4 regions of the Atlantibacter sp. genome follow, and region 3 is predicted to be linked to each of the others. Evidence: predicted binding sites of a transcription regulator. Region 3 holds the regulator's gene; each other region holds the start of a gene.
What was found. Region 3 encodes sigma-54, which starts transcription at its own class of promoters, with help from an activator protein. Its sites were predicted from a motif close to GTTGGCACANNTTTCGCTNT; they were not measured.

Region 1: a site for sigma-54 is predicted at 3,440-3,459, ahead of glnK (P-II family nitrogen regulator). Genes of this name have one in related genera too.
Region 2: a site for sigma-54 is predicted at 5,706-5,725, ahead of RT120_RS07395 (branched-chain amino acid ABC transporter substrate-binding protein). Genes of this name have one in related genera too.
Region 4: a site for sigma-54 is predicted at 2,347-2,366, ahead of hydN (electron transport protein HydN). Genes of this name have one in related genera too.

Annotation. Positions count from the first base shown of each region.
Region 1 covers NZ_DAMBQK010000031.1:3,354-11,165, reverse strand. The annotation lists gene RT120_RS19990 (SmdA family multidrug ABC transporter permease/ATP-binding protein) at 1-1,486, shown strand, start outside; gene RT120_RS19985 (SmdB family multidrug efflux ABC transporter permease/ATP-binding protein) at 1,479-3,257, shown strand; gene glnK (P-II family nitrogen regulator) at 3,511-3,849, shown strand; gene amtB (ammonium transporter AmtB) at 3,878-5,164, shown strand; gene tesB (acyl-CoA thioesterase II) at 5,226-6,086, opposite strand; gene RT120_RS19965 (YbaY family lipoprotein) at 6,385-6,957, shown strand; gene RT120_RS19960 (MGMT family protein) at 6,989-7,309, opposite strand; RNA gene ffs (signal recognition particle sRNA small type) at 7,470-7,566, shown strand; gene RT120_RS19950 (hypothetical protein) at 7,800-7,812, shown strand, end outside.
Region 2 covers NZ_DAMBQK010000005.1:175,174-182,985, reverse strand. The annotation lists gene RT120_RS07420 (hypothetical protein) at 1-470, opposite strand, end outside; gene RT120_RS07415 (ABC transporter ATP-binding protein) at 594-1,307, opposite strand; gene RT120_RS07410 (ATP-binding cassette domain-containing protein) at 1,304-2,176, opposite strand; gene livM (high-affinity branched-chain amino acid ABC transporter permease LivM) at 2,173-3,459, opposite strand; gene RT120_RS07400 (ABC transporter permease subunit) at 3,470-4,384, opposite strand; gene RT120_RS07395 (branched-chain amino acid ABC transporter substrate-binding protein) at 4,480-5,595, opposite strand; gene RT120_RS07390 (AMP nucleosidase) at 6,103-7,557, shown strand; tRNA gene RT120_RS07385 (tRNA-Asn) at 7,697-7,772, shown strand.
Region 3 covers NZ_DAMBQK010000017.1:7,321-15,132, forward strand. The annotation lists gene kdsC (3-deoxy-manno-octulosonate-8-phosphatase KdsC) at 1-394, shown strand, start outside; gene lptC (LPS export ABC transporter periplasmic protein LptC) at 391-966, shown strand; gene lptA (lipopolysaccharide ABC transporter substrate-binding protein LptA) at 935-1,495, shown strand; gene lptB (LPS export ABC transporter ATP-binding protein) at 1,502-2,227, shown strand; gene rpoN (RNA polymerase factor sigma-54) at 2,394-3,827, shown strand; gene hpf (ribosome hibernation promoting factor) at 3,850-4,137, shown strand; gene ptsN (PTS IIA-like nitrogen regulatory protein PtsN) at 4,221-4,700, shown strand; gene rapZ (RNase adapter RapZ) at 4,761-5,615, shown strand; gene npr (PTS phosphocarrier protein NPr) at 5,612-5,884, shown strand; gene mtgA (monofunctional biosynthetic peptidoglycan transglycosylase) at 5,898-6,626, opposite strand; gene elbB (isoprenoid biosynthesis glyoxalase ElbB) at 6,623-7,276, opposite strand; gene arcB (aerobic respiration two-component sensor histidine kinase ArcB) at 7,505-7,812, opposite strand, start outside.
Region 4 covers NZ_DAMBQK010000003.1:103,928-111,739, forward strand. The annotation lists gene fdhF (formate dehydrogenase subunit alpha) at 1-1,699, opposite strand, end outside; gene hydN (electron transport protein HydN) at 1,728-2,279, opposite strand; gene focA (formate transporter FocA) at 2,703-3,557, opposite strand; gene RT120_RS04445 (sigma 54-interacting transcriptional regulator) at 3,825-5,828, shown strand; gene hycI (hydrogenase maturation peptidase HycI) at 5,895-6,392, opposite strand; gene RT120_RS04455 (formate hydrogenlyase maturation HycH family protein) at 6,389-6,805, opposite strand; gene RT120_RS04460 (NADH-quinone oxidoreductase subunit B family protein) at 6,798-7,580, opposite strand; gene hyfH (hydrogenase 4 subunit H) at 7,577-7,812, opposite strand, start outside.

The sequences.
Region 1 (7,812 bases), on a different contig from region 3:
TTTTTATCGCCAGTTGAGCCGCCAGCATCCGGAATTCTATCTGCGCCACCGCACCGGGGACTTAATGGCGCGCGCCACTAACGACGTTGACCGGGTGGTATTCGCCGCCGGGGAAGGGGTGTTGACCCTGGTGGATTCTCTGGTAATGGGTTGCGTGGTGCTGGTCGTGATGAGTACGCAAATCAGTTGGCAACTGACGCTGATGGCGCTGTTGCCGATGCCGGTTATGGCGCTGGTGATCAAGCGTTACGGTGACCAGCTCCATAGCCGCTTTAAAGCGGCGCAGGCGGCGTTCTCTTCACTCAATGACCGCACGCAGGAAAGCTTAACCAGTATCCGAATGATCAAAGCCTTCGGGCTTGAAGATCGCCAGTCAGGGCTGTTTGCCGACGATGCCCGCGACACCGGGCAAAAAAACTTACGCGTCGCAAGGGTAGACGCGCGCTTCGATCCGACCATTTATATCGCGATTGGCATGGCGAACCTGCTGGCCATCGGCGGCGGCAGTTGGATGGTGATCAACGGTTCGCTGACCCTGGGGCAGCTCACCAGCTTTATGATGTATCTCGGCCTGATGATTTGGCCGATGCTGGCGCTGGCCTGGATGTTCAACATCGTCGAGCGCGGAAGCGCGGCGTACAGCCGTATTCGCGCCATGCTGTCGGAAGCGCCCGTGGTGGATGACGGTGATAGTGAAGTACCGGCAGGCCGGGGCGTGTTGAATGTGGCGATCCGCGAATTCAGCTATCCGCAGGCGTCAAAACCAACGCTTAACCATATCAACCTGACGCTCAAGCCTGGCCAGATGCTGGGGATTTGCGGCCCGACCGGCGCGGGGAAAAGCACCGTTCTGTCGCTGATCCAACGCCATTTTGATGTTAGCCAGGGCGAAATCCGTTTTCACGATCTCCCCCTGACCGCGCTGCAACTCGACTCCTGGCGCAGCCGTCTGGCGGTGGTTAACCAGACGCCGTTTTTATTCTCCGACAGCGTGGCAAGCAATATTGCTCTGGGCCATCCTGGCGCGACTCAGCAGGAGATTGAGTATGTGGCGAAGCTCGCCTGCGTGCATGACGATATTCTGCGTCTACCCCAGGGCTATGACACCGAAGTAGGCGAACGGGGCGTGATGCTGTCCGGCGGGCAGAAACAGCGAATCTCTATTGCCCGGGCGCTGCTGCTGAATGCCGAAATTCTGATCCTGGATGACGCACTCTCGGCGGTCGACGGACGCACCGAGCATCAAATCCTTCATAATCTGCATCACTGGGGAGAGGGCCGAACGGTGATTATCAGCGCTCACCGCCTGTCGGCACTCACCGAGGCGGATGAAATTGTGGTGCTGCAACAGGGTCATATCGCCCAGCGCGGTGAGCACGATGCGCTGGCGGCGCAGCCTGGATGGTATCGCGATATGTATCGCTATCAGCAAATTGAAGCGGCGCTGGACGATGAGTCCGAACAAGAGGAGGCCGTGAATGGATAAGCCTGCTCAACTGTGGCCGACCTTAAAACGCCTGCTGGCCTACGGCAGCCCGTGGCGTAAACCGCTCTCAATGGCTGTGGTCATGCTGTGGATTGCCGCTGCGGCGGAAGTGAGCGGCCCGGCATTAATCAGCTATTTCATCGACAACATGGTGGCGAAAAACAGTCTGCCGCTGGGGCTGGTGGCCGGGCTTGCCGCTGCCTATATCCTGCTGCAACTGCTGGCGGCAGGGCTGCACTACTGGCAATCGTTATTGTTCAACCAGGCCGCCGTCGGGGTGGTGCAGCAGCTTCGCTCCGATGTTATGGATGCCGCGCTGCGCCAGCCGCTCAGCGAGTTTGATGTTCAGCCAGTCGGGCAGCTTATTTCGCGAGTGACCAACGATACCGAAGTGATCCGTGATTTATACGTCACCGTGGTCGCGACGGTGCTGCGCAGCGCAGCGCTGATTGGCGCGATGCTGGTGGCGATGTTTAGCCTCGACTGGCGTATGGCGCTGGTCGCAATGGCGATCTTCCCGGCGGTGTTAATTGTCATGGTGATTTACCAGCGCTTCAGCACGCCGATTGTGCGCCGGGTGCGTACTTACCTGGCGGATATCAACGATGGCTTTAACGAAGTGATCATGGGCATGAGCGTGATTCAACAGTTCCGCCAGCAGGTGCGCTTCGGCGAGCGAATGGGTGAAGCCAGCCGTTCACACTATATGGCGCGTATGCAAACGCTGCGCCTTGATGGATTCCTGTTGCGCCCGCTGCTGAGTCTGTTTTCAGCGCTGGTGCTGTGCGGGCTACTGATGCTGTTCGGCTTTAGTTCGGTGGGCACGATCGAGGTCGGGGTGCTGTACGCGTTTATTAGCTATCTGGGCCGCTTAAATGAACCGTTGATTGAACTGACCACGCAGCAATCCATGCTTCAGCAGGCCGTGGTAGCGGGAGAGCGCGTATTTGAACTGATGGACAGGCCGCGCCAGACCTACGGCAGCGATGTGCGTCCGCTGCAAAGCGGGGCCATTGCCATTGATGATGTCTCGTTTGCCTATCGCAGCGACCGGCTGGTGTTGCAGGACATCTCGCTGGATATCCCTCCGCGCAGTTTTGTCGCGCTGGTCGGCCATACTGGCAGCGGTAAAAGTACCCTGGCGAACCTGCTGATGGGCTATTACCCGCTGACGCGCGGAGAAATTCGCCTCGATGGCCGTCCTCTGTCTACGCTCAGCCATAGCGTATTACGCAAAGGCGTGGCCATGGTTCAGCAGGATCCGGTTGTGCTGGCCGACTCGTTTTTCGCCAACGTCACCCTGGGGCGTGATATCAGTGAAGCCCAGGTATGGCAGGCGCTGGAAACGGTACAACTGGCTGACCTGGCACGCGCTATGCCCGAAGGCATATATACCCGGCTTGGCGAACAGGGTAATAACCTGTCGGTAGGGCAAAAGCAGCTACTGGCGCTGGCGCGCGTGCTCGTCGAAACGCCACAAATCCTGATCCTTGACGAAGCGACGGCCAATATCGACTCCGGGACCGAGCAGTCTATCCAGCAGGCATTGGCGGCCATCCGCGAGCACACCACGCTGGTGGTTATCGCGCATCGTCTCTCCACCATTGTGGATGCCGATACCATTCTGGTGCTGCATCGCGGCCTGGCGGTGGAACGCGGCACCCATCAGCAACTGCTGGCGGAACAGGGGCGTTACTGGCAAATGTATCAACTGCAACTGGCTGGTGAAGAGCTGGCCGCCGCTGAGCAGGAAGAGACGTTAAGCGCCTGACGCACCAAAATAACGCACCTGGGTTTTCGCTTACGACCCTGGTGCAAACCTGTAACGCACCGTGCACTGGGATGGTGCGTTTTTTTTGATTACAGAACATTCTGAATCCCGGTCACACTTTTATTTTTGCTTACCTCCCGTTAAAACCCCCGTTATATGCCGCTCTCCCTCGCTTTCATAAATCTGGCACGTCCCTTGCTTTAGTGGATATGTGCTCACTCAGGCTGTTACCCAATTCGACAGGAGGGGATTTATGAAACTGGTTACCGTGGTAATCAAACCATTCAAACTTGAAGACGTGCGTGAAGCGCTCTCTTCCATTGGTATTCAGGGGCTTACTGTCACTGAGGTAAAAGGCTTTGGGCGTCAGAAAGGGCATGCCGAGCTGTACCGTGGCGCGGAATACAGCGTCAATTTTCTGCCGAAAGTGAAAATTGATGTCGCCATTGCGGATGACCAGCTCGAAGAGGTGATCGAGGTGATCAGCAAGTCTGCATGGACGGGGAAAATCGGCGACGGGAAAATCTTTGTTGCAGAACTGCAACGCGTCATTCGTATTCGTACCGGCGAAGCCGACGAAGCGGCACTGTAATCTGGCGAACCTGACAGGGTTGAAAATGATGAAAAAATTCACAATGAAATCGGCTCTTGCAGCTTTTGCGCTGTTGCCTGGCCTGGCGATGGCCGCACCGGCGGTTGCCGATAAAGCCGATAACGCCTTTATGATGATTTGTACCGCCCTGGTACTTTTTATGACCATTCCGGGTCTGGCGTTGTTTTACGGCGGCCTGATCCGCTCTAAAAACGTATTGTCGATGCTCACACAGGTATCGGTTTCTTTCGCGCTGGTTTGCGTCTTATGGGTGGTTTATGGCTACTCCCTGGCGTTCGGCACCGGCGGCTCTTTCTTCGGCAACTTCGACTGGATCATGCTGAAAGGCATCGCTATCACCGACGTGATGGGATCGTTTTATCAGTACATTCACGTAGCGTTCCAGGGTTCTTTCGCCTGCATCACCGTGGGGCTGATCGTCGGCGCTATTGCTGAACGTATCCGATTCTCCGCGGTGGTTATTTTCGTGGTGGTGTGGCTGACGCTCTCTTACGTCCCGATAGCCCATATGGTATGGGGCGGTGGTTTACTGGGTACGCATGGCGCGCTGGACTTCGCGGGCGGTACGGTTGTGCATATCAACGCCGCAGTGGCGGGCCTGGTGGGTGCCTATCTGGTGGGTAAACGCGTTGGCTTCGGCAAAGAAGCGTTCAAACCGCATAACCTGCCGATGGTATTTACCGGTACGGCGATCCTGTACTTTGGCTGGTTCGGTTTTAACGCGGGCTCCGCCAGCGCCGCCAACGAAATCGCGGGCCTGGCGTTTGTAAACACCGTGGTGGCTACCGCTGCGGCCATTCTGGCCTGGGTGTTTGGCGAGTGGGCAGTGCGCGGCAAACCTTCGCTGCTGGGCGCGTGTTCAGGGGCGATTGCTGGACTGGTCGGCATTACGCCAGCCTGTGGTTTCATCGGCGTTGGTGGTGCGTTAATCGTCGGTATCGCGGCGGGTCTGGCAGGGCTGTGGGGCGTGACCATGCTCAAACGCTGGCTGCGTGTGGATGACCCCTGCGATGTGTTCGGCGTGCACGGCGTATGCGGCATCGTAGGTTGCATACTGACCGGTATCTTTGCCTCAACCTCTCTTGGCGGCGTGGGTTATGCAGAAGGTGTGACCATGGGCCACCAGGTACTGGTGCAGCTCGAAAGCATCGCAGTCACGGTGGTATGGTCCGGCGTTGTGGCCTTCGTGGCCTATAAACTGGCCGATCTGACCGTTGGCCTGCGCGTACCGGAAGATCAGGAACGCGAAGGCCTGGACGTGAACAGCCACGGCGAGAACGCCTACAACTCGTAATTTTCAGACAATAAAAATGGGCAGGTCTCCGTGAGGAACCTGCCCATTTTTTTAGGCATGATTAGCTACGCTTACGCATTACCCCTTCCTGCACCGTCGAGGCCACAAGAACGCCGTCCTGATTGTAAAACTCGCCGCGCACAAAGCCGCGCGCGCTGGACGCCGAAGTGCTTTCCACGCTGTAAAGCAACCAGTCGTTAAGATCGAAAGGGCGATGGAACCACATGGAATGGTCGATGGTCGCCACCTGCATACCCGGCTCAAGGAAGCCGACGCCATGCGGCTGGAGTGCAACCGGCAAGAAATTAAAATCAGAGGCGTATCCCAGTAGATACTGATGCACACGCAAATCTGCGGGCAGGGTGCCGTTAGCCCGGAACCATACCAGACGCGACGGCTCCGCTACATGGCCTTTTAGTGGGTTATGAAACTCAACCGGTCGGATCTCCAGCGGTTTGTCGCAGAGGAATTTTTCCCGTACCTGGGGCGGCAGGAAGTTTTCAAACTCCCGGGCGATGTCGGTTTCCGATTTTAAACTCTCCGGCCCCGGTGCGGCGGGCATGGTTTTTTGATGCTCAAAGCCCGTTTCCGGTGCCTGGAACGAGGCCGTCATATAAAAAATCGGTTTGCCGTTCTGAATGGCGGCAACGCGGCGGGCGCTGAAGCTATTGCCGTCACGCAGCACTTCGACATCGTAAATAATCGGTTTTTGGCTGTCGCCGGGGCGGAGAAAATAGCTGTGAAAAGAGTGAACCAGCCGCTCGGAAGGCACCGTTTCTTTGGCCGCATATAACGCCTGACCGACTACCTGGCCGCCAAATACCTGGCGTAGCCCAAGATCTTCGCTCTGACCGCGAAACAGCCCTTCTTCAATTTTTTCCAGATTCAATAGTGCCAGTAAATTGCTAAGCGCCTGACTCATAAAGGGTCCTCAACGGGGAATAAATATTCAGTGATGCTTTATGGGTGATGTACCGTATCAGGCCTGAAACGCTGATAACATGCGGAATACGCAACCCTAAACGCTGAGTATAACGCAGTTTGGCAACTGGTCAGAGGGGTTCAATTATCTGAATACTGGCCCGTTTTCAGGCGATTCCCGGCATAGTGTGCCAGGCTTAGCACGTTAGATGAGTTTTAACCACTCACTCTGGTGGAGCGTCAGGCCTGACCACCGGGTCTTTCATTTCGCTGGTGCATAGAAGATAAGGAGAACTTTAATGAAACTCGTGCACATGTTAAGTGGTTTAGCGGTTGCGGTTGCTCTTGCAGGTTGCGCACAGCAAAAGAGCGCGGATATTGCCGTCCCGGCGCCAAGCCCCAATGCCTCAGCTGTTAACGCTCAACCTGTAATTCAGCAACCTAATGTTTCCGGTACGGTGTGGATCCGCCAGAAAGTGGCGTTACCGCCGCATTCGGTGCTGACCGTTACGCTGGCTGATGCCTCTGTGGCCGATTCACCGTCCAAAGTCATCGCTCAGAAAGCGGTGCGTACTGAAGGTAAACAGCCGCCGTTCAGCTTCGTGTTGCCGTTTGACCCGGCTCAAATCCAGCCAAACGCGCGTATTCTACTGAGCGCCGCCATCACCGTGGACGATAAACTGATGTTTGTTACCGATACGGTGAAACCGGCTGTTAACCAGGGCGGGACCAAAATCGATCTGACGCTGGTACCGGTTGAAGGAACTGCGATCCCGCTGTCTGAGCATGGCGGCGCGGCGACGACAGTGCCCTCGACCTCGCCGACTCAGGTAACGCCATCGTCCGCGGTCCCCGCGCCGACAACCTACTAAGCCTGCGATAACGCCTCTTCAGAGGCGTTTTTTATGGCCTGTCATAATCCCAGCGGTAGCGCGCCATATCAATATGCCCATCCCCCGAAACCATAATGCCTTCGCTGAGCAAAGCCTGACGTTGACGCTGTAAATCCGGTCCGGTCAGTGAAATCGCGCCGTGGCGGTTTACCACCCGATGCCAGGGAATACGGCTGCCTTCCGGTAAGCGTTTTAATACGCCGCCCACCTGGCGGGCCGCACGCGGCGAGCCAGCCAGCATCGCCACATCGCCATAAGTCGTGACGTGCCCCTCGGGAATTGAAGCGACGATAAGATAAACGCGTTGTGGGAAACTGTCGTGGTTGTCCATGTTGGCTCCGCGGGTCTTTGCCCTAAGCATAATCAACCTTCGGCCCCTGGAAAAGGCGTGATTGCGCAAGAAACCGGCATCCGGTTGCGGCTTGCTTGCATTTAACCGGGACAACAATGATAATGCCCTGCGCGTTGAAAAACGCTCTCAATGGGGGCTCTGTTGGTTCTCCCGCAACACTACTTTGTTTACCTGGTCAGATCCGGAAGGAAGCAGCCAAAGCAGATGACGTGTGTGCCGGGATGTAGCTGGCAGGGCCCCCACCCATTTGTGCTACCGAATTTTTCCTCCGCGACTCCCCGGTACCTTTGTTCCTCATTACGCCCCGATCCGTTTCGTTTCACGTTTTTTTATTTTGTGATTTAAATGTCACAAATACGTCATTTTTTTGTCACATTAATTCTGCATTATTCTGCTACCTAATAAGATGCTTCCCCCTGCCGCTTTATCATTAAACGATGTCACTCAGTTTTCGAGTAAGGGATTTCCTATGAGCACCGCAG
Region 2 (7,812 bases), on a different contig from region 3:
CAGCGCTCTTTACTCCCTTTGATAAACCCTGAGGCATCACATTGGGTCTCTATATCAAACTCATGCGACGGCGTTTGCTCGCGATTAAAGTAATCCTGAAGGGACTCGGCTTCTTCCCTGGACTGATGCTGATAAGCGCGATAAATCGACGTCCGGCGATCGATACCCACCCATTCAAGATCCCAGGAAGCCGAACTGGAAGGCTTTTTGATTTCATCAATATAAGCGCCCACATCCCGGTCCAGCCAGGCCGTTAACAGCGCCTTCCAGGGTTCAATCGCCAGGAAAACACTCGCCAGTGTGGTTCCTTGTTCGACGATCACCCGGTGATGAAAATATCTGAGCAGGAAGTACGGATCGGCTTCGGCGACCGTGTTTTGAATTGAGAGTAGCGGTACGGCGGCGGTGTCATCATAGTCTGAGCAAAAGCGCAGTATGCCGTCAGCGCAGAATACTAATTGACCTTCCATGTTTGTTTCCCTCTCCTGATAGTCACAGTGAGCGCATCCTGGCAAACGCAGGCGTAGCCCGTCCAGTTTGTTTGCTGGATCTGGAATCTGTATTCCAGGAGTAACAGGCGGCAAGGTTTTTTCTTACACCCCGCCCAAATACGCTTTCCTCACCTCCGGGTTTACCAGCAGTTCCGCCCCGCTCCCGCTTAGCCGAATTTCTCCGTTGGTCATTACATACCCCCGGTCAGAGAGCTTCAGCGCGTGGTTGGCGTTTTGCTCTACCAAAAACAGCGTCACGCCCTGCTGGGTCAATTCACGCAGGATGTGAAAAATCTGCTTCACCACCAGCGGCGCAAGCCCCAGGCTCGGCTCGTCCAGCAACAGTAATTTGGGGCGGCTCATCAGCGCGCGGGCGATAGACAGCATCTGTTGTTCGCCGCCGGACAGCGTCATTGCCCGCTGGTTGCGCCGCTCCTCCAGCCGAGGGAAAAGCTGGTACATGCGCGCCTTATCTTCTTTCTGATAGCGGTTGCCGATGGCGATTGCGCCCATCAGCAGGTTTTCCTCTACCGTCATATCCGGGAAAATGCGCCGCCCTTCCGGTGCCTGGGCGATGCCATTACTGGCGATAAAATGCGTGGAGCGATGGCTGATATCTTCACCCCGGTAAAGAATTTGCCCGCTGGCGATGCGCGGCTGGCCAAAAATTGACATTAACAGGGTGGATTTACCCGCGCCGTTCGCGCCAATCAGCGAAACGGTTTCGCCCTCGTTTACCGTCAGGGAAATGCCTTTTAGCGCCTGAATCGGCCCATAAAACACGTCTACATCGCGAAATTCCAGCAGCGGTTTCATCCCGTGACCTCCTCTTCCTCTGCGCCCAGATAGGCGGCGATAACGCTGGGGTTGTGCTGGATTTCCTGCGGTGCGCCACGAGCGATCACGTTGCCATGATCCAATACGATGACGTGGTCGGAAATCTCCATCACCATACCCATGTCGTGCTCAATCAACAGCACCGTGACGCCGTGCTGCTGGCGCAGCAGCCGTAAGATGCGGCTCAGGGCGTGGGTTTCCACCGGGTTAAGCCCGGCGGCGGGCTCGTCAAGGCAGATCATCTCCGGCCCGGTACACATGGCGCGGGCAATCTCCAGCCGGCGCTGCTGGCCGTAGGAAAGCGTGCCCGCCAGCCGGTTAGCGCAATCCACCATTTCCACCACTTCCAGCCAGTAAAACGCCCGGTCCAGCGCCTGATTTTCGGCCTTGCGATAAGCGGCGGTATTGAAAATTCCGGCGATCAGATTACGGTTCGCCAGCATGTGCTGAGCCACCAGCAGGTTTTCCACCACCGACATTTCGCGGAACAAGCGGATATTCTGGAAAGTACGCGCCAGCCCTGCCCGGTTCACCAGATGGGTGCCACCAAACATCTTGTAGTAGAGCCGCGAACCGAGCCGCTGGGGATGCAGGAAATCATCAGGCCGCAGCTTTTGCCCCAGCACCTCAATGATGTCGGTAGGCGTTCGGGTGTTCAGCAGGATCGCCCCGCCGGTAGCGTGATAAAACCCGGTAAGGCAGTTAAAAACCGTGGTTTTCCCCGCGCCGTTAGGGCCGATTAGCGCGGTAATCGAACCACGTTCTACGTCCAGATTGACGTCATTTAGCGCGTTGATGCCGCCAAAATGCATCATCAGATGTTCCACTCGCAGGATGCTATCGCTCATGGCGCGACTCCTTTGCGGGTGGCAAAACCAGCGCGGCTGGTGCGTACCAGGCCACGGGGCCGCCAGATCATCATTACCACCATCAACACGCCGAACAGCAGTACGCGATATTCAGCAAAGCTTCTCAGCAGTTCCGGCGCGACGGTCAGCACAAACGCGGCCAATACCACGCCGAGCGTTGAGCCCATGCCGCCCAACACCACAATCGCCAGGATTAACGCCGATTCGAAAAAAGTGAAGGATGTCGGGTTCACAAACCCCTGGTAAGTGGCGAAGAACACCCCGGCGATCCCGGCGGTGGACGCTCCCAGCATAAAGGCCGAGAGTTTTACCAGCACATGGTTGAGCCCCAGCGAGCGGCAGGCGATTTCATCTTCACGCAGCGCCTCCCAGGCCCGGCCTATCGGCATCCGCGTCAAGCGATGCTTGATAAACAACACCAGCAGCACCACCAGAACCAGTACCGCGTAGATAAAAATAAACTTCAGGTTAGGGTTATAAGAAATACCGAAGAATTCATGAAAGGGTACGCCGCCGTCTTTGGCGCGCCGGGAAAATTCCAGCCCGAACAGGGTCGGCGCGGGGACGGAGATCCCGTTTGGCCCGCCGGTAAAGCTCAGCCAGTTGTTGAGCACCAGCCGGATGATTTCCCCGAAACCCAGGGTAACAATCGCCAGATAATCCCCATGCATACGCAGCACAGGAAAGCCGAGCAGCGCCCCGGCCAGCGCAGCGAGAAGCGCGCCTAACGGCAGCATCACCCAAAATCCCAGCCCCAGATACTGGTAGCCCAGCGCCAGCCCGTAAGCGCCGATGGCGTAAAACGCCACGTATCCCAGGTCCAGCAGCCCCGCCAGGCCCACCACAATATTTAGTCCTAACCCAAGCAGCACGTAAATCAGCCCGAGGATCGCCACGGTGAGCAGGTATTTGGTAGCAACAAACGGGAACAGCAGTGCGACGACCATGAGCAGCGGGATCGCCCAGCGCAGCGGCGATTTGTAATCTACCGGGCGAACATAAACGCCATCGTCCGCGCTTTCAAACGTGCGCACCAGTTTACGTCCCCGCGAGGTTTGCAGCGCCAGGCTGAGGATAAAGCGCCCCGCCATGACAGCCGCCACCAGTAACGCCACGCGATCCGGCGACAGCGTATAGCTGTAGCCGCGCAGCACAACCCCGACAATCGGCCCAAATACCACCAGCGCGCACAGCCCGGCCAGCACCGTATCCAGCAGGCATTTTTTAATATCGATTCCTGGCTTCAATGCCGCATCTATCATCGTTTACCCCTTAAACCTTCGCGACCACGGGACGGCCCAACAACCCTTGCGGACGGAAAATCAGGATCACCACCAGCAGGGAAAACGAAAACACGTCTTTGTAATCGGAGTTCACCAGCCCGGCAAACTGCGCTTCGGCGACGCCCAACAGCAGGCCCCCGAGCATCGCGCCGGGCAGCGAGCCAATCCCGCCCAGCACCGCGGCGGTAAAGGCTTTAATGCCGATGATAAAACCGGCGTAGAAGTCAAAGGTGCCGTAGTTCATGGTGACCAGGACGCCGGCCAGCCCGGCCATCGACGCGCCAATCACAAACACCAGCGAGATCACCCGGTTGGTATTGATGCCGAGGATTGACGCCATCCGCCGGTCCTGCTGGGTGGCGCGGCAAATCCGTCCCAGCCGGGTAAACTGGATGATCCACGTCAGCACTCCCATCCCCCCCACCGCCGCCACCAGGATAAAGATTTTGGTCAGGGTGATTTGCACCACGCCATCGTCAACGTGAAAGCGCAGCACGCCGCTCAACAATGTCGGAATGCCCTGCTGATTCGGCCCCTGGCTTAGCTGAACGTAGTTTTGCAGAATTAACGACATGCCGATGGCGGAAATCAGCGGCGCCAGCCGGGTGGAGTTGCGCAGTGGCCGGTAGGCAATTCGCTCAATCGCCCAGCCATATACGGCGGTAACGGCGACGGTGAAAATCAGCGTGCCGAAAATCAGCAACGGGAAGGACTGAATGCCGAAGCTGGCGAGCAGCGCCAGCCCAATAGCGCAGAGGTAAGCCGAGATCATATAGACTTCGCCGTGGGCGAAATTGATCATCCCGATAATGCCGTACACCATGGTGTAGCCGATGGCGATCAAACCGTAGACAGCGCCTAACGTCAGCCCGTTGATCAGCTGTTGAAGAAAAAATGCATCCATATCAACACTCTCGCCAGTGAGAAGGCTGCCCGTTAGCCGGGCAGCTTTCAGTGTCGCGGCGTTTTACCTGGCGGCAAAACGGACGGGGCGGCAAATTACAGCTGTTTGTATTTGCCTTTGTCATCCCACTGATAAACCACATAATCCGAGACTTTCAGGTCGCCCTTGCCGTCCCAGGATTTGGGGCCCATCACCGTGTCCACGGTATTCGATTTCAACCATTCACTGGCTTTTTCGTTGTCTTTCCCGGCACCGTTATAGGCAGCGGCAATGGCCTGGATCGAGGCGTAGGCATACAGGGTGTAGCCTTCCGGTTCAAAACCGCTGGCACGGAATTTTTCGATGACGGTTTTACCCGCCGGGATAGTGCGCGGATCGTTGCCGAAGGTCATCAGCACGCCGTTGGTAAACTGCGGGCCGCCCGCTGCGGTCACCATCTCTTCAGTCACTACGCAATCGCCGGAGAAGAATTTCGCCTGCACACCCTGCTCGCGCATCTGGCGTACCAGCGGGCCGGCTTCCGGGTGGCAGCCGCCGAAGTAGACCACGTCGGGTTTCAGCGAGCCGATTTTGGTCACCAGCGCGTTAAAGTCTTTCTCCCCGCGCGACAGCCCTTCATACAGCACCTCTTTGGTGCCGCGTTTTGCCAGCGCCGCTTTGGTGGCATCGGCGAGGCCCTGTCCATAGGTGTCTTTATCGTGAATGATGGCGATTTTCTTCGCTTTCAGGGTGTCCAGCATGTAGTTGGCCGCCACCACGCCCTGCTGGTCGTCGCGCCCGCACATGCGGAACATGCCCTTCATGCCGCGCTCGGTCACCTGCGGGTTGGTGGAGCCCGGCGTAATGGTCAGTACGCCCGCCTCGTCATACACTTCGGACGCGGGCATGGTGGAAGAAGAACAGAAGTGACCGACCACCGCCGAAACTTTGGATTCATCTACCATGCGGTTGGCTACCGCTACCGCCTGTTTGGGTTCACAGGCGTCATCCCCCTGCACCAGCACGATTTTTTCGCCTTTGATGCCGCCAGCGGCGTTGATATCTTCCGCCGCCTGGGTCGCGCCCTTCCAGTATTGCGCCCCGTAAGTGGCGTTCGGGCCGGTAAAAGGCCCCGCCACGCCGATTTTGATATCCGCCTGGGCATAAAACGCCGTGGTTAAGCAACCGACGATGGCAACATGCAGCGGTAATTGTTTTATTTTCAAAGACATTCGGATATTCCTCGCACTGTTCAGACACGGCGCCAACGCTGGCGCGGGAAAAATCACTGACTTCGTCAATACACTGGCTTTCGAGCGGGCCGCGAGCGGCTGGTAAGGGTTAAGCAAAAACTTCGCCAGGCAGAAATAAATCGCAAAATTTTTTCTGCCGACGCCTCGCCATTCGACAACGCCAGGCGGCGTCAATCAGGCCGGTTGATTAACAATCAAAGAGATGAGTTTGCCATCACGTGGCTGGCTGGGATGCGCGGTTTCCGGACCGTCCAGAATCTTAAACATAGCCGCACGCCCGTCAGGCTGCGCACCTCGCTGGTGCAAATTTGCGGTGAAGATCACCAGTCCGATGCGGATTGTTGAACATTTACAGTCGGTTCAGGGTAGCAATCATTCAGACGGTTGAGTTTTGTCGAGGTTGCTATTCAACACACGACTGTATTACTCCTGTGACATACTATCGGTAATGTTGCACCCGACAGCTTGCCGGGATAAGGAGAGAAGATGAACCAAGCCGTAGTAAGCCTGACGCCAGAACAGGCGCTGGATCAACTGGAAGCCCTTTACGACCAGGCGGTGAACGCCCTGCGCGATGCCATCAGCCTGTACATTTCAGAAGGACAATTACCGGATACCGCCCGCCGCGCCAGCGGGCTGTTTGTTTATCCGCAACTGCAGGTCAGTTGGGACGGCACTGCGGTTAATCCGAAAAAAACCCGCGCCTACGCCCGGTTTACCCATCCTGGCTGTTACACCACGACCATTACCCGCCCGGCGCTGTTTCGCGCCTATCTGGCGGAGCAACTGGAACTTCTGTACCACGACTACGGCGCGATCATCGAAGTGTCGCCGTCGCCGCATGAGATCCCCTACCCGTATGTGATTGATGGTTCGGCGCTGACGCTGGATCGCTCCATGAGCGCCGGTCTGGCGCGCCACTTCCCAACCACCGAACTGGCACAAATCGGCGATGAAACCGCCGATGGCATTTTCCACCCCACCGAGTTTTACCCGCTGTCGCATTTTGACGCGCGCCGGGTCGATTTCTCGCTGGCGCGGCTGCGCCACTACACCGGTACGCCGGTGGAGCACTTTCAGCCGTTTGTGCTGTTCACTAACTACACCCGCTATGTGGATGAGTTTGTGCGCTGGGGTTGCAGCCAGATCCTCGACCCGGACAGCCCGTATATCGCGCTCTCCTGCGCGGGCGGCATCTGGATCACCGCCGATACCGAAGCGCCCGAAGAGGCGATTTCCGATCTGGCCTGGAAAAAACACCAGATGCCCGCCTGGCATTTGATTACCCAGGACGGCCAGGGGATTACGCTGGTGAACATCGGCGTTGGGCCGTCCAATGCCAAAACCATCTGCGATCATCTGGCGGTACTGCGCCCGGATGTCTGGATGATGATCGGCCACTGCGGCGGGCTGCGTGAAAGCCAGGCGATTGGCGATTACGTGCTGGCACACGCCTATCTGCGCGATGACCATGTACTGGACGCGGTGCTGCCGCCGGACATCCCGATCCCGAGCATTGCCGAAGTGCAGCGCGCGTTGTACGACGCCACTAAACAGGTGAGCGGGATGCCGGGTGAAGAAGTCAAACAGCGGCTGCGTACCGGCACAGTGGTCACCACCGACGACCGCAACTGGGAACTGCGCTACAGCGCCTCGGCCCTGCGCTTTAACTTGAGCCGCGCCGTAGCGATTGATATGGAAAGCGCCACCATCGCCGCCCAGGGGTATCGATTCCGGGTGCCCTACGGCACGCTACTGTGCGTTTCGGATAAACCCCTGCATGGCGAAATCAAGCTGCCTGGCCAGGCGAACCGGTTTTACGAAGGGGCCATTTCCGAGCACTTACAGATTGGCATCCGGGCGATAGATTTGCTGCGCGCCGAGGGCGACAGGCTCCACTCCCGCAAACTGCGCACCTTTAACGAACCGCCGTTCCGCTAGCTTTTAGTCCCGGTCCGGGTGAAGAATTTCACCCGGATTTTCGGCAAGTTGTGGAATTAATCAGCAAACGCACTCAAAATCAAAAACAGGCTTTGACAAGCATTCTGCGGGTCGATACTATGCGCCCCGTTCACACGATTCCTCTGTAGTTCAGTCGGTAGAACGGCGGACTGTTAATCCGTATGTCACTGGTTCGAGTCCAGTCAGAGGAGCCAAATTTAGAAAAGCAGATATCGAAAGGTATCTGCTTTTTTG
Region 3 (7,812 bases):
TGGCTATGGCATACGCTGCGCGCTGACGTCGGGTATTGAAGTGGCCATCATCACCGGGCGTAAAGCCAAACTGCTGGAAGACCGGTGCGCTACGCTGAAGATCAAACATTTGTACCAGGGCCAGTCGGATAAACTGATCGCCTATCACGAGCTACTGGAAAAATTGTCGCTGTCGGCTCAACAGGTCGCCTATGTGGGCGACGATTTGATTGACTGGCCGGTGATGGCAGACGTTGGGCTCAGCGTGGCGGTTGCCGATGCCCATCCTCTGCTGACGCCGCGCGCGGATTATGTCACCCACATCGCCGGTGGCCGGGGCGCGGTACGTGAGGTTTGCGATCTGCTGCTGCTGGCGCAGGGCAAGCTGGAAGACGCCAAAGGGCAATCGATATGAGTAAAACCAGACGTTGGGTTATCATTCTGCTCGCGCTGGTCGCGCTGGTTTTGATCGGTATTAATCTGACCAGCCAGGATGACGCGACGCAGGTCGTTAATAATAACAACGAGCCGACTTACCAAAGCGAGCAATCCAACACGCTGGTTTATAGTCCTGAAGGGGCGCTGAATTACCAGCTGGAAGCGCAACACGTTGAATACTTTTCTGATAGTGGCGTGTCGTGGTTTACGAAACCTGTCATGATCATGCTGGATGCCAACAAAGTTCCTACCTGGTCAATCAAGTCAGATAAAGCCAAACTGACTAATGACAGGATGCTGTATCTGTATGGCAATGTCGTTGTTGACGCGCTGACCCCTGAAGCGCAATTACGCAAAATTACTACCGATAACGCGCAGATCAATCTGCTGACGCAGGATGTGGCGTCAGACGATCTGGTGACGTTATACGGCACCAGCTTTAACTCCAGCGGCCTGAAAATGCGCGGAAACTTACGCAGCAAAACTGCCGAGCTGATTGAAAAGGTTAGAACGTCCTATGAAATTCCAAATAAACAAACTCAGCCTTAACCTTGCCTTATCCGGTGCGTTGCTGGCGGCGGCTTTTCCAGCGCTGGCGTTGACCGGTGACACCGATCAGCCGATTCATATCGAATCCGATCAACAGTCGCTGGATATGCAGGGCAACATCGTGACCTTCACCGGTAACGTCGTGGTGACCCAGGGCACGATCAAAATCAATGCCGACAAAGTGGTTGTCACCCGTCCGGGCGGCGAGAGCGGCAAAGAGGTGATCGACGGCTACGGTAAACCCGCCACCTTTTTCCAGATGCAGGACAACGGCAAACCGGTGAAAGGCCGTGCCGATACCATGCATTATGAACTGCAAAATGACTTTGTGACCCTGACCGGCAATGCCTTCCTTGAGCAGTTGGACAGCAACATCAAGGGCGACAAAATCACCTACCTGGTCAAAGAGCAGAAGATGCAGGCGTTTAGCGATAAGGGCAAACGCGTGACGACCGTGCTGGTGCCGTCGCAGTTGCAGGACAAGAACAAACCCGCCGCCAATGCGCCAGCGCCCAACAAGAGTAACTAATTTTTTATGGCAACATTAACAGCGAAAAACCTCGCCAAAGCCTATAAAGGCCGCCGCGTCGTCGAGGATGTCAGCCTGACGGTGAATTCAGGTGAAATTGTGGGTCTGCTCGGCCCGAACGGTGCGGGCAAGACCACGACGTTCTATATGGTGGTGGGAATTGTCCCGCGCGATGCCGGGAATATCATCATTGATGATGAAGACATCAGCCTGCTGCCTTTGCATGCCCGCGCCCGTCGCGGTATTGGTTACCTCCCGCAGGAAGCGTCGATTTTTCGCCGCCTGAGCGTTTATGACAACCTGATGGCGGTGTTGCAGATCCGTGACGATCTCACCAACGAACAGCGTGAAGACCGCGCCGTCGAGTTGATGGAAGAGTTCCACATCGACCACTTGCGTAATAGCCTCGGTCAGTCGCTGTCCGGCGGTGAACGTCGCCGCGTTGAAATTGCCCGCGCGCTGGCGGCGAATCCCAAATTTATTCTGCTTGATGAGCCGTTTGCTGGGGTAGATCCCATCTCGGTAATTGATATTAAACGTATTATTGAGCACCTGCGCGACAGCGGCCTCGGCGTACTGATCACCGACCACAACGTCCGCGAAACGCTGGCGGTCTGCGAGCGCGCTTATATCGTGAGCCAGGGCAACCTGATTGCGCACGGTACGCCTGACCAAATCCTGCAAGACGAACAGGTTAAACGTGTGTATCTTGGGGAAGAGTTCAGACTCTGATACGGTAGAGCAAATCACAGAGGGTTGAAGCTCCCTGACGAAGCTTCAGAATCTGCCTGTGCAGGTATAATTGACGTAAGTACCCCTTGCCGCTTCCCTGCATCGGCTTTCGATGCCAGAGAGGTTGTACAGTTAGGGTATAAACCTGAGGAATGTTGCTCTGAATATGAAGCAAGGTTTGCAACTGAGGCTAAGCCAACAGCTTGCCATGACGCCGCAACTGCAACAGGCGATCCGCTTGTTGCAGCTGTCTACGTTAGAACTCCAGCAGGAGCTGCAACAGGCGCTGGACAGCAATCCGTTGCTGGAGCAAACCGACTCTCATGATGAGATAGACACTCAGGAAGCCCGTGATACTGAAACGCTGGACACCGCCGACGCACTTGAACAGAAAGAGATGCCGGACGAACTGCCGTTAGACGCCAGTTGGGACGAAATCTACACCGCCGGCACACCTTCGGGTAACGGGGTGGATTATCAGGATGACGAACTGCCCATCTATCAGGGCGAAACCACCCAGTCACTCCAGGATTACCTGATGTGGCAGGTTGAACTGACCCCCTTTTCCGATACCGACCGCGCGATTGCCACGTCTATCGTCGATGCCGTGGACGACACCGGCTATCTCACCGTGTCGCTGGAAGATATTCTGGAAAGCGTCGGGGATGACGAAACGGATATTGAAGAAGTCGAAGCCGTACTGAAGCGCATCCAGCGTTTTGATCCTGTCGGCGTCGCCGCGCGGGATTTGCGAGATTGCTTGTTGATCCAGCTTTCGCAATATGCCAAAGACACCCCCTGGCTGGAAGAGTCACGGCTGATCGTCAGCGAATATCTCGATCTGCTGGCGAATCACGATTTCCGCACGCTAATGCGCGTGACGCGGCTCAAAGAAGACATCCTCAAAGAAGCGGTCAATTTTATCCAGTCCCTCGATCCCAGGCCGGGCCAGTCGATTCAAACCAGCGAGCCGGAATATGTCATCCCGGATGTGCTGGTGCGCAAACACAACGGCGTCTGGACGGTAGAACTCAATGCCGACAGTATTCCGCGTTTAAAGATCAATCAGCATTATGCCTCGATGGGCAGTAGCGCCCGCAACGACGCCGATGGCCAGTTTATCCGCAGCAACCTTCAGGAAGCACGCTGGTTGATTAAGAGCCTGGAAAGCCGCAACGACACCCTGTTACGTGTTAGCCGCTGCATTGTAGAACAGCAGCAGGCGTTTTTTGAACAGGGTGAAGAGCATATGAAACCGATGGTGCTGGCAGATATCGCCCAGGCCGTCGAAATGCACGAATCGACGATTTCGCGCGTCACGACCCAAAAATATTTGCATAGCCCGCGCGGCATTTTTGAACTGAAGTATTTCTTCTCCAGCCATGTGAATACTGAAGGCGGCGGCGAAGCCTCCTCCACCGCTATTCGGGCTCTGGTGAAGAAATTAATCGCCGGCGAGAATCCGGCAAAACCCCTGAGCGACAGTAAACTGACCTCCATGCTGTCTGAACAAGGTATCATGGTGGCACGCCGTACCGTCGCCAAATATCGAGAGTCTCTGTCCATTCCGCCGTCAAACCAGCGTAAACAACTGGTCTGACATAACCGATAAGGAAGACACTATGCAGCTCAACATCACAGGACATAACGTCGAAATCACTGAATCTTTGCGCGAGTTTTTGAACACGAAGTTCGCCAAGCTGGAGCAGTATTTTGAAAGGATAAACCAGGTCTATATTGTGCTGAAAGTGGAGAAGGTCACTCACATTTCGGATGCGACTCTGCATGTGAACGGTGGGGAGATTCATGCCAGTGCGGAAGGGCAAGACATGTATGCAGCCATCGACGGGCTTATTGATAAACTGGCGCGTCAATTGACTAAACATAAAGATAAACTAAAACAACATTAAGAGTCCGGGCGTTTACCTGGTGTTTCAACGGCTCGTGGTCACTGACGACGAGCCGTTGGCATTGAGAATGCTTAGGTGAAAATATGATGACTTATGATTTGAGCAGTGTCCTTAACCAGGAATGTACCCGCAGCGGTGTTCACTGCCAGAGCAAAAAACGCGCTCTGGAAATCGTCAGCGAACTGGCCGCAAAACAGTTAAGCCTGCCGCCACAAGTGGTATTTGAAGCGATCCTGACCCGCGAACGTATGGGCAGTACCGGTATCGGCAACGGCATTGCCATTCCACACGGCAAACTGGAAGAAGATACCTTGCGCGCCGTAGGCGTGTTTGTGCAGCTTGAGACGCCTATCGCATTCGATGCCATTGATAACCAACCCGTAGACCTGCTGTTTGCCTTACTGGTCCCGGCAGATCAAACTAAAACGCATTTGCATACCCTGTCATTAGTGGCGAAGCGTCTGGCGGACAAAACGATTTGCCGCCGCCTGCGTGCCGCGCAAAGCGACGAAGAGCTGTATCAGATCATTACTGAAGGCAGCAATGAAAACCAAAGTGAATAATTGGGTGGAGGAAGTCACCCTGGCTGTACCGAAGCAGCCCGCCGTGTGGGAGAAATCGAGATGGTATTGATGATTGTCAGCGGACGCTCAGGCTCAGGAAAGTCCGTGGCGTTGCGTGCGCTGGAAGATATGGGGTTCTATTGCGTAGACAACCTGCCGGTTGTGCTCTTACCCGATCTTGCCCGGACGCTTTCGGATAATCATATTTCCGCCGCTGTCAGCATTGACGTTCGCAACATGCCGGAATCACCGGAAATTTTCGAACAGGCGATGAACAACCTGCCGGATACCTTCTCGCCGCAGTTGCTGTTTCTCGATGCCGATCGCAATACGCTGATCCGCCGTTACAGCGATACCCGTCGCCTGCATCCTCTTTCCAGCAAGAATCTCTCACTGGAAAGCGCTATCGACAAAGAAAGCGATCTGCTGGAGCCGCTGCGTTCCCGCGCTGATTTGATCGTCGATACTTCTGAGATGTCTGTCCACGAACTGGCGGAAATGCTGCGTACCCGCCTGTTGGGTAAACGCGAGCGTGAACTGACCATGGTGTTCGAATCCTTTGGCTTTAAACACGGCATCCCTATCGATGCGGATTACGTGTTTGACGTGCGCTTTTTGCCTAACCCGCACTGGGACCCGAAACTCCGTCCGATGACCGGTCTGGATAAACCGGTCGCGGCGTTTTTAGACCGCCACACCGAGGTGCATAACTTTATCTACCAGACGCGCAGCTATCTTGAGTTGTGGCTGCCGATGCTGGAAACCAACAACCGTAGCTACTTAACGGTGGCCATTGGCTGTACTGGCGGCAAACACCGCTCTGTGTACATTGCCGAGCAACTGGCTGATTACTTCCGCTCGCGCGGCAAAAACGTCCAGTCCCGCCATCGCACGCTGGAAAAACGTAAAACATGACCGTCAAACAAACCGTTGAAATCACCAATAAGCTGGGCATGCATGCACGCCCGGCAATGAAGCTTTTCGAATTAGTGCAAAGCTTTGATGCGGAAGTGTTATTACGAAACGAGGCGGGCACCGAAGCGGAAGCCAGCAGCGTTATCGGCCTGTTGATGCTGGATTCCGCCCAGGGCGGTCATATTGAAATCGAAGCCAATGGCCCGCAGGAAGTCGAAGCGCTGGCAGCGGTAATTGCGTTGTTTAACGCGGGTTTCGACGAAGACTAACCTTCCGGCGCGCTCAATCAAGCTTGTGCTGCGCCATAAACGACTCCCCACCAAGCTGCTGCATTTGACGCAGGATCCAGGCCTGCCGCGAACGCACGTAGCCTGACGGCGCATCCGCTTTAAAACGCAGCGGGTTTGGCAGCACAGCGGCCAGCAATGCGGCCTGCGAAGCGCTAAGCCTGCTGGCTGGCTTATTAAAATAGTGCTGCGCGGCGGCTTCCACGCCAAAGATCCCGTTGCCAAATTCGGCGACGTTAAGGTATACCGTCAGGATCCGCCGCTTGCTCCATACCGTCTCGATCCCCACGGTTAAACCGGCTTCCAGCCCCTTGCGCAGCCAGCTTCTGCCGTCCCACAGAAACATATTTTTTGCCGTTTGCTGAGACAGCGTCGACGCGCCGCGAATGCGGGTTTCATTGCGCTCATTATGGGCGACAGCTTTCTGGATCGCCGCCATATCAAACCCCCAGTGCTCCTGGAATTTTTGATCCTCAGCCGCGATAACCGCGAGGCCCATCCACGGCGAGATCTCATCCATACCGACCCAGTCAGAGTGCGCCACATAGCCGAAATCACCGTGCAGCCAGGCGGAAAGCTGCCGCTCAATCATCACGGCGGAAAAAGGCACCGGCAGCATGCTGAACATCAGGATCCCGGCAATCCACAAGCCAAAAACCCCTAACAGTAACCGGACAATCCACCGTTTTAGCGTACCGACGATCGGCAAGCGGCCCCGCGTCATTCGCACAGATCCAGCACCCTGACGACCAGTTTCTCAATGCCGTCTGCCGCTTCATCAATACGTTTGGCCAGCATATAAGCCGGGGTGGTCACCAGCTTGTTCTCTTCGTCGACCACGATATCTTCAACCGGGCATGGCACATGTTCGCCGCCCATTTCTTCAATAACTTCGGCGGTATCGATATCGGTGCCGATAGTCAGGCGCAGCGGCGCGGGGATCAGTTTTGGCAGCATCGCGGGGGCGATACACAGAAACCCCAGCGGTTTACCCGCCGCGTGCATCGCCTGTACCAGGCGCTTTAATTCAGGATCGACGGCGCATTCACTGCCCTGGCTGGCGAAGTTGCTGAGGTTTTTCGCCGCACCAAAGCCGCCGGGTACGATCAGCGCATCCAGTTCACGGGCATTGGCCGCGCTAAGGGGTTTGATCGCGCCACGGGCAATACGCGCTGCTTCGATCAGCACATTGCGGCTTTCCGCCATAGGATCCCCGGTCAAATGGTTGATCACATCGGCCTGGGGTTTATCCGGTGCGAAGCAACAAGCCTGCGCGCCCTGCCGTGCCAACGCCAGTAAAGTGATCACCGCTTCATGGATTTCAGCGCCGTCATAAACGCCACATCCTGCCAGCACCACGCCTACTTTTTTCATCGCGATTTTCCTTTCTTCCGACATCCCGAAGCAGATTAATTACGCTTATAAAACGCTATGCTTCACACATTTAACTGATTCACGTAACAATAAATTTAAGTTTTGCTATCTTAATGCACGTGCAGTTTCATCTACCCGGCCATGTTACCCGACTAACACAACACCATTAACATGGCCTCGATTTCCCTGGTGTTGGCGCAGTATTCGCGCACCCCGGTATAGCCGGGGTCATTTTTTTGGAGCGCTCGCTACCCACGCTTTCAACACCGCCACGTCGTTTTGCCACTCCTGTTTCAGCTCTTCGATCCATTCGCCGACGTTATCCCACCATGCCGGAAGATCCGGAGACTGGATCTGCTGCGCGACCTGCTGGAGATGGCGTAAACCGATCGATCCTGCCGCGCCTTTGATCTTATGGCCTTCCTCGACGATCCCTTTTTGATCCCGGGCGGTCAGATTGGAATCCAGGACGCTCAGGTAGCCCGGCATCATTTTCTCAAACACGGCAAGACCGTCTGTGATCAGTTTCGGCCCAA
Region 4 (7,812 bases), on a different contig from region 3:
CTGGTGCGCGCCAGGCGGTGGCAAACAACTGCCCTTTGCCGCTCGGCGTGGCGAAGGTATTGCCCTGATACAGATACGGCGTGCCGGGGTGTTCCAGCGTCGGGCACGGCCACTGCACGTGGCCCAGCCCGGCCATTTTCTCCCACGTCACGCCGTAATAGAGCGGGCACAGTTCGCGCAGTTCGTTCCAGATGGCCTCGTTGTTTTCGTACTTCATCGGATAGCCCATGGCGGTGGAGATCAGGCTGATGATCTCCCAGTCGCGTTTGACGTTCCCTTTGGCGTCGATGGCTTTTTCGAACCGCTGGAAACCGCGATCGGCGCAGGAGAACACCCCGCCGTGCTCGCCCCAACTGGTGGCGGGCAGGATAACATCGGCCTGTTCAGCGGTTTGGGTCATGAAAATGTCCTGCACCACGACGAATTCCAGGGCATCAAACCCACGGCGCACCAACCCTAAATCGGCTTCGGTCTGAAGCGGATCTTCCCCCATGATGTAATAGGCTTTGACCTTACCTTCCATCGCCAGGTGGGGCACTTCGGTGATGCGATACCCCGGTTCAGGATCGAGGGTTTGCGGATCGATACGCCAGGCTTTGGCGAATTTCTCCCGCACCGCCGGCTCGCTTACCGACTGATAGCCAGGGAACAGATCCGGCAACGCACCCATATCGCAGGCACCCTGCACGTTGTTCTGCCCTCTCACCGGGCCGACGCCCACGTTCGGGCGGCCCAGATTGCCGGTGAGCAGCGCCAGGCCTGAGAGCCCTTTCACCACGTCAACCGCCTGACCAAACTGCGTCACGCCCATGCCCCACATAATGGTAGCGGACGGCGCAGCGGCGTAGGTGCGCATCGCCTGGCGGATTTCCTGCGCCGGGACGCCCACCAGCTCCTCCACCGCTTCCGGGCTGTAATCCGCCACAATACTGCGGTACGCCTCAAAGCCTTCGGTGAAGTTGGCAACGTAAGCTTTATCGTAGAGATCTTCTTCGATCAGTACGTGGGCGAAGGCATTAACCAGCGCCATGTTGCTGCCGTTTTTCATTTGCAGATGCTGATCGGCGATACGCGCGGTTTCGATTTTACGCGGGTCGCAGACGATAATTTTCGCGCCCTTCTCTTTGGCTTTCACTACGCGCCTGGCCACGATGGGATGAGAGTCGGCGCAGTTGTAGCCGAATACCAACAAGCACGCTGAATTTTCGATATCAGAAATTGAGTTGCTCATCGCGCCGTTGCCGAGGGTCTGGCGCAACCCCGCTACGGACGGGCCGTGGCATACCCTGGCGCAGCAGTCGATGTTGTTGTTGCCAATCACCCCGCGGGCAAATTTCTGCATCACATAGTTGGTTTCATTTCCGGTGCCGCGCGACGATCCGGTTAGCATGATCGATTTCGGGCCGTATTTGGCCTTGATCTCCTGCAAGCGGGATGCGGTAAAGCGGATCGCCTCCTCCCAGGAGACCACTTCAAATGGCCCTCCTTTCCGGCGACGAATCATCGGTTCCTGAAGGCGTGGCGTCAGCAACCGGGTGTCGTTAAGAAAATCCCAACCGTAATAGCCTTTAAGGCAGAGTTCGTTCTGGTTGGTAACACCGTTTGCCGCTTCAGCGCGGACAATTTTGCCGTTTTCCACACACAAATTGAGTTTGCACCCTGCACCGCAGTACGGGCACACAGAAATGATTTTTTCCATTGCGTAACCTTTTCCCCTGACCAGGGAGTCAAAAGTTTAAGAAGGATCCTGAGACTGACATATCGAGCGCCGCGCGACGGCGTTTTTCCTGCACCATGTTTTCGACGGCATTTCTGTCCATCACCACCAGCGCTTTCGTCGGGCACACCTCAACACAGGCGGGACCGAGATCGCGGGTATGGCACAAATCGCATTTATTGGCCTGAGCGCGGGTATTCAGGCCGCTGCTTAACGCGTGGTCATCGTTGACCATGACCTTTGTTACGACTTCCATGGTGCCGTAAGGGCACGCCACCACGCAGGTTTTACAGCCAATACATTTTTGTTGATCGACATAAATGAAGTCGTTCCTGCGCGTAATGGCGGCATTGGGGCACACCGTCGCACAAGGGGCGTCTTCACACTGGCGGCAGATCACCGCTGTACTGACGCTAAAGCCTTTCACCACATGGATACGTGGCGAAAACTGATACTGCGTTATCTGCGCGATATCGCCGTCTCCGTGCGCCATTACACAGGCAATTTCACACGTCCGGCAGCCAATACATTTATTGGGATCCGCAAAGATGAACCGGTTCATCAGCTCACTCCTGAGTCTTCGTTATTGTTAACCGGGCAAAGCCGGTCACTCACATTGCGAAGTAGATTTAGCAAACAACGTGCCAGAATGGGGTTGTAGCCATCTTCCTTTTAAATCAACAGGTTATTCATATGGCGATGTGGCGGCATCGTCTCAAAACGGGTTTTCGGCAGAAATGTCGAACATATTTCTCAATAAAATGCCTGACAGCCGCGCGCAGTTGACCATCGGAAAAGCGGATCCCGATAATCTTCCCGCAAGGATGCCAGGACAGATATTTATGGCTTATCGAATATATGAATTTTGCAGTCGATCACAAAAGCCAGGTTAATCACTGAGTGAAATAATCAAAATATATTCTTTGCGACAAAACTGCTGATATTTCAAACGACACTTTTGTCTGCACACGATCGAAAATCTTATTTAATGCCGTTGATTGGCTGGGTTAAGATAAATTATCCAGTAGGTAATCCCCACTAAAATGCCGCCGCCAATAATATTACCTATCGTCACCGGTATTAAATTATTAATGATAAAATCATGAATAGTTAAGGCTGGAAATTGATCGGCGTTCATGCCAATTGAATGCCAGAAGGCATCAGGGGCGAAATAGCGAATAACAATGCCCATAGGGATCAGGAACAGATTGGCAATGCTGTGCTCAAATCCACTGGCAACAAACATGGCGACAGGAAATAACATTGCTACAACTTTATCCGTCAGCGAGTGGCCGGAATAACTCATCCATACCGCAAGGCAAACCATCAAATTACACAGTGTCCCCAGGCAAACCGCTTCGATAAACGTATGGTGCAATTTGTGGTCCGCCGTGCTGAGTACGCTTAACCCCCACTGCCCGCCGATGGCCATGTGCTGCCCGGCACCCCAGATCAGCGCCACCAGGAACAGTGCGCCCGCCATGTTGCCGAGATAAACAACTATCCAGTTTACAATCAGTTGCCGCCAGCTAATAAGCCCGCTCGCTTTGGCGACCACGGTTAATACCGTTGAAGTAAACAGGTCGGCTCCGCAAATCACCACCAGAATTAATCCCATGGCGAAACATAATCCCCCCGCTAATTTGGTTAATCCGTTCGCCGGGCTCGCGGTAATTACCGTAATATAGAAAACAAATGCCAGACCGATGAAAACACCAGCGGTTACCGCCAAAAAAAATGATAAAGATTTCTTTTTTGTCGCTTTATAGCAACCAGCCTGTTCAGCTACTTTCGCCATTTCCGCTGGTAAACGTAAATCGAAAAAATTATTGTCGCTCATGTTGATCACCATCAAATCAGATTAAAAATAGAGACAGCATCAGACTCTTCTTATGCATAATCTGTACCACTCGCTTTTTAGGGGGTCGGAGTTTTGAACTGGTTAGCAAATGAGTGTAAAAACAAAGCAAATGAGAACAGTTATCAACGTAACTGAAGAATAACCTGACATGGCACATTCAAAACAATTAGTCATGAAGGTATAATTTTTTAACGGTGAAATTTATAGGGCTTATTTTCACCTGACACTATGGTGATAAATGTGACAATGGCTTCTGACAACGTGACGACATCTTCTTCAGTGCAAGAAAATATTCTGCGGATCTCGCAAGCACTTTATATGCAAAGCGATATTCCCGGTCTGCTGCACACGCTGATCCGCCACCCGGCGTTGCCGTACCTTCCTGCGGCGCTGGAACTGCGGTTGCCGCACGTTCGCTGGCATTGCAGCGCTGATGGCAACGTCGCAAAGCAGGATAATCTGTTTTCTACCGCCCAGGATGAGCCTAAAGACGCTGTAATTCAAAATCTTACCGTTAACGGCAACGTGCTGGGACGGTTGCTGTTTATTCCTTCGGCGCAAAAACTCTTCACCGATAGCGCGAAGCTGTGGTTCAGCCAGCTTTGTACGCCCGTCGCCGCTCTGTTGCAGCATTTGCTGACCCAGGAGGCGTTGCAGAATGAATGCCGACAACTGCGTGACGAGCGCGATCACTTTCGCATTCTGGTGGATACCACCAACTCGGTGATCTCACATCTCGATATGCATGCGCTGGTGTCGGAAGTCTCAAAGGAAATTCATCGTTTTTTCGGTATTGATTATATCGGCATGGCGCTGCTGGATGCCGATTCGCGCCATGCCCGTTTCGATCTCTATTCTACCTGGTATGCCCCCGGCGCACCGCTGGTTTGCGAACGTGAGTACATCGCCATGCAGGATACGCTGCTGGCCCAGAGCGGCGCGCAGCCGCAACTTTGCGTAATGCAGCTTAATAACGAAGATAAAAAGGTTCGTGAAGACGGCCTGCTTACCCGCGCCACCCGCAACGGGCTAAATAATGTCTGCCTGCTGCCGCTCCAGTTTGGACATGAGCCGCAGGGCGTATTGATACTGGCCCATCGCAGCGGCGGGATGTTCCAGGGTAGCCACCTTCATTTGCTACAGCAGATCGCCGCGCGTATCAGCATCGCCGTGGATAACGCCAGCGCCTATAGCGTGATCAACCGCCTGAAAGAAACGCTCGAAATCGAGAATATCTGGCTTAACGAGCAGATTGGCGGCGAAGAACACTTTAGCGAGATCATCTACCAGAGCCAGGCGATGAAAGAGGTGCTCACCCAAATCGAGATGGTGGCGCAAAGCGATTGTACGGTGCTGATCCTCGGTGAAACCGGCACCGGCAAAGAGCTGGTGGCGCGGGCGATTCATAATTTAAGCCAGCGCAAAGGCCACCGGATGGTGAAAATGAACTGCGCCGCCATCCCCGCCACGCTGATTGAAAGCGATTTGTTTGGTCATGAAAAAGGCGCGTTTACCGGCGCGACCTCGACCCACATTGGCCGCTTTGAGCGGGCGGAAGGCGGTTCGCTGTTTCTTGATGAAGTGGGCGATATGCCGCTTGAGCTACAGCCGAAGCTGCTACGCGTCTTGCAGGAGCGTGAAATTGAACGCCTGGGCAGTAACCGGGTGATCCCGGTAAACGTGCGGCTGATTGCGGCGACTAACCAGGATCTGCACCAAAAATCGCTGGATCGTGAATTCCGCAGCGATCTCTATTATCGATTAAACGTGTTCCCGATCCTGATCCCGCCGCTGCGCGAACGCCCGGAAGATATCCCATTACTGGCGAAGCATTTTACCCAAAAAATCTCTCGCCGCATGAACCGCACTATCGACAGCATTTCTGCCGAAGGGATGCGACTGCTCAGCCAGTTGCCGTGGCCGGGCAACGTGCGCGAGCTGGAAAACGTGATTGAGCGTGCGGTGATATTAAGCCAGGGCAATACGCTGCATTTACCGCTGGAAAAACTGCGCCATTATTTACCTGCCGAACCGCCTGCCCCGGTACGCACGCCGCGCGCCGCCCCGGCGATGATCACCCCACCGGTGCCGGAGCACGACGACGCCGAACGTGAACGAATTATTCAGGTACTGCGGGAAACTAACGGGATTGTCGCTGGCCCACGCGGCGCGGCGGCGCGGCTGGGGTTAAAGCGCAGCACACTGCTTTCAAGAATGCAAAGACTGGGGATATCGGCACGGGAGATTTGAGTAAAAGACTTTTAAGACAATAATGCCGGGGAATCTCCCCCGGCAAACGACCTTTTAAAAACAAACTTATATTCCTTCAGATTCCCTTTCTACCACCAGCGCCTCAATCCCCTCCGGTCCCTGCCAGTTTTCCAGTTGCTGATACAACCGCTCCACCGCATCATTCACCGCAGGAGTAATGGGAAAATAAAACGCGACAATATCCGGCTGAATGCCGATAAACGTCACGTCCGGCACATCGTCCTTCAGGCTGTCGATAAGAAACGTCAGCGGCATAGTGTGGGTGCTGACGATAAACATCTCGGCGATATCATTCGGATCGACCACCCGGATTTCGCCGGGATTGAGTCCCATATCAGTGGCATCCACCACCACCACCCGCGGCGGGGCCAGTGCACGTACCTGGTGCACCACATTTTCCGGGGCTGAACCGCCGTTGACCACGGTCCAGCCAGGGATCGGGTCGCGCAACATTTTCTCGCCGAGCATTGGCCCTGCGCCGTCGTCGCCCATCATGCTGTTGCCGACGGTTAACACCACGCCGTTGATTTCTGAAGGCTTCATGATTTCCTCTTCACAATCAGGTAGATGGCTGGCTCGCGAACAATATCGCCTATCAGGCGGATCAGCGTAGCGCTCCAGTGGTTAAACGGCTCGGCCGCGGTATCGCGCAGCGGCGCAAGGGCATTTGCCAGCAACGACGTATGCGTGGAATCAATTGTGATCTCGCCGAAGGTCAGCAGCCCCTGCAACTTGCGTCTGGCCTCCCCTTCCGGCAGCCGTTCCAGCCACTGTTGATACTGCGCCAGCGGGCACACCAGTTCCGTTTTCAGGCAGTCGATCATGCCGACGTGATGGCCAATCGCCAGCGAGTAGTACATCACCTGCTGCGCTTCTTCCGGCACGTCGTCATCGCTGTCGACGAATTTCTGGCGCAGCGACCAGAACACCACTTCCGGCGGACGAGTGTTAGCCATGCTGGCCTCCCTGCTGTAACAGCCCGGCCAGACGCTGGACGATTTCCCGCAGCCGCGGATCGTTTTCCTCGCTGAGCCACTGCGACAAACGCGGCGCCACTTCGCTTACCGACGCGCCGTGCAGGCGTTTTAAGAACTCATCGCTTATCAACCGCCCCTGCCAGTAACCCCCCATGCGGCGGGCCTCACGCTCGATCATCACGCGGGTCGCCAGCGGCACTTCCGGCAGGATCAGCGCCGCTTTTTCACCGATGGCTTCGATATGCTGTTCGCCCTTTAGTTTTTGATCGAGCAGACCCAGCGCCACCGCAAAGCCGTACAGCGTGGCGGCAGGGGTCGGCGGGCAGCCGGGGATCCACACGTCGATGGGCACGATGGATTCGCTGCCGCTCCACACGCAGTACAGATCGTGGAAAATTCCCCCGCCGCAGCCGCAGGCGCCATAGGAGATGCAGATTTTCGGGTCAGGCGCGGACTCATAGGCGCGCAGCGCCGGGACGCGCATCGCACGGGTCACCGCCCCGGTAAACAGCAAAATATCGGCATGACGCGGTGAGGCGACGACTTTGATGCCGAAGCGCTCGGCATCAAACAGCGGGGTAATCGCCGAGAAAATCTCGATTTCGCAGCCGTTACAGCCGCCGCAGTCCACGCGGTAAACATAGGCCGAGCGCTGAATATCCTTCAGCAGCGTGCTTTTCAGCTTCGCCGCCTGTTCATCCAGTTGGATCGGCTGGCTGACGTGGTGGTTCACCTTAATGTCCGGCAGGCTCATGATTTTTCTCCCACAGCAATCTGGCGCATACGCAGCGAACCGTTGGTGCTCAGGTTGTATTTTTGACGGCAGCCCGGGCAGCATTCGTACACGCCGCGCAACGCGTCTACCGTGTCAGGGTCGCCGCTGGACTGGGCCAGTAAATCCAGGGTCAGCGCCAGCGCTTTTTTGGTAGTGAACGGCTGGTGGCACTGCGGGCAACTGTGCAGCGCGAAGGTCGCCGTGGTGTAGA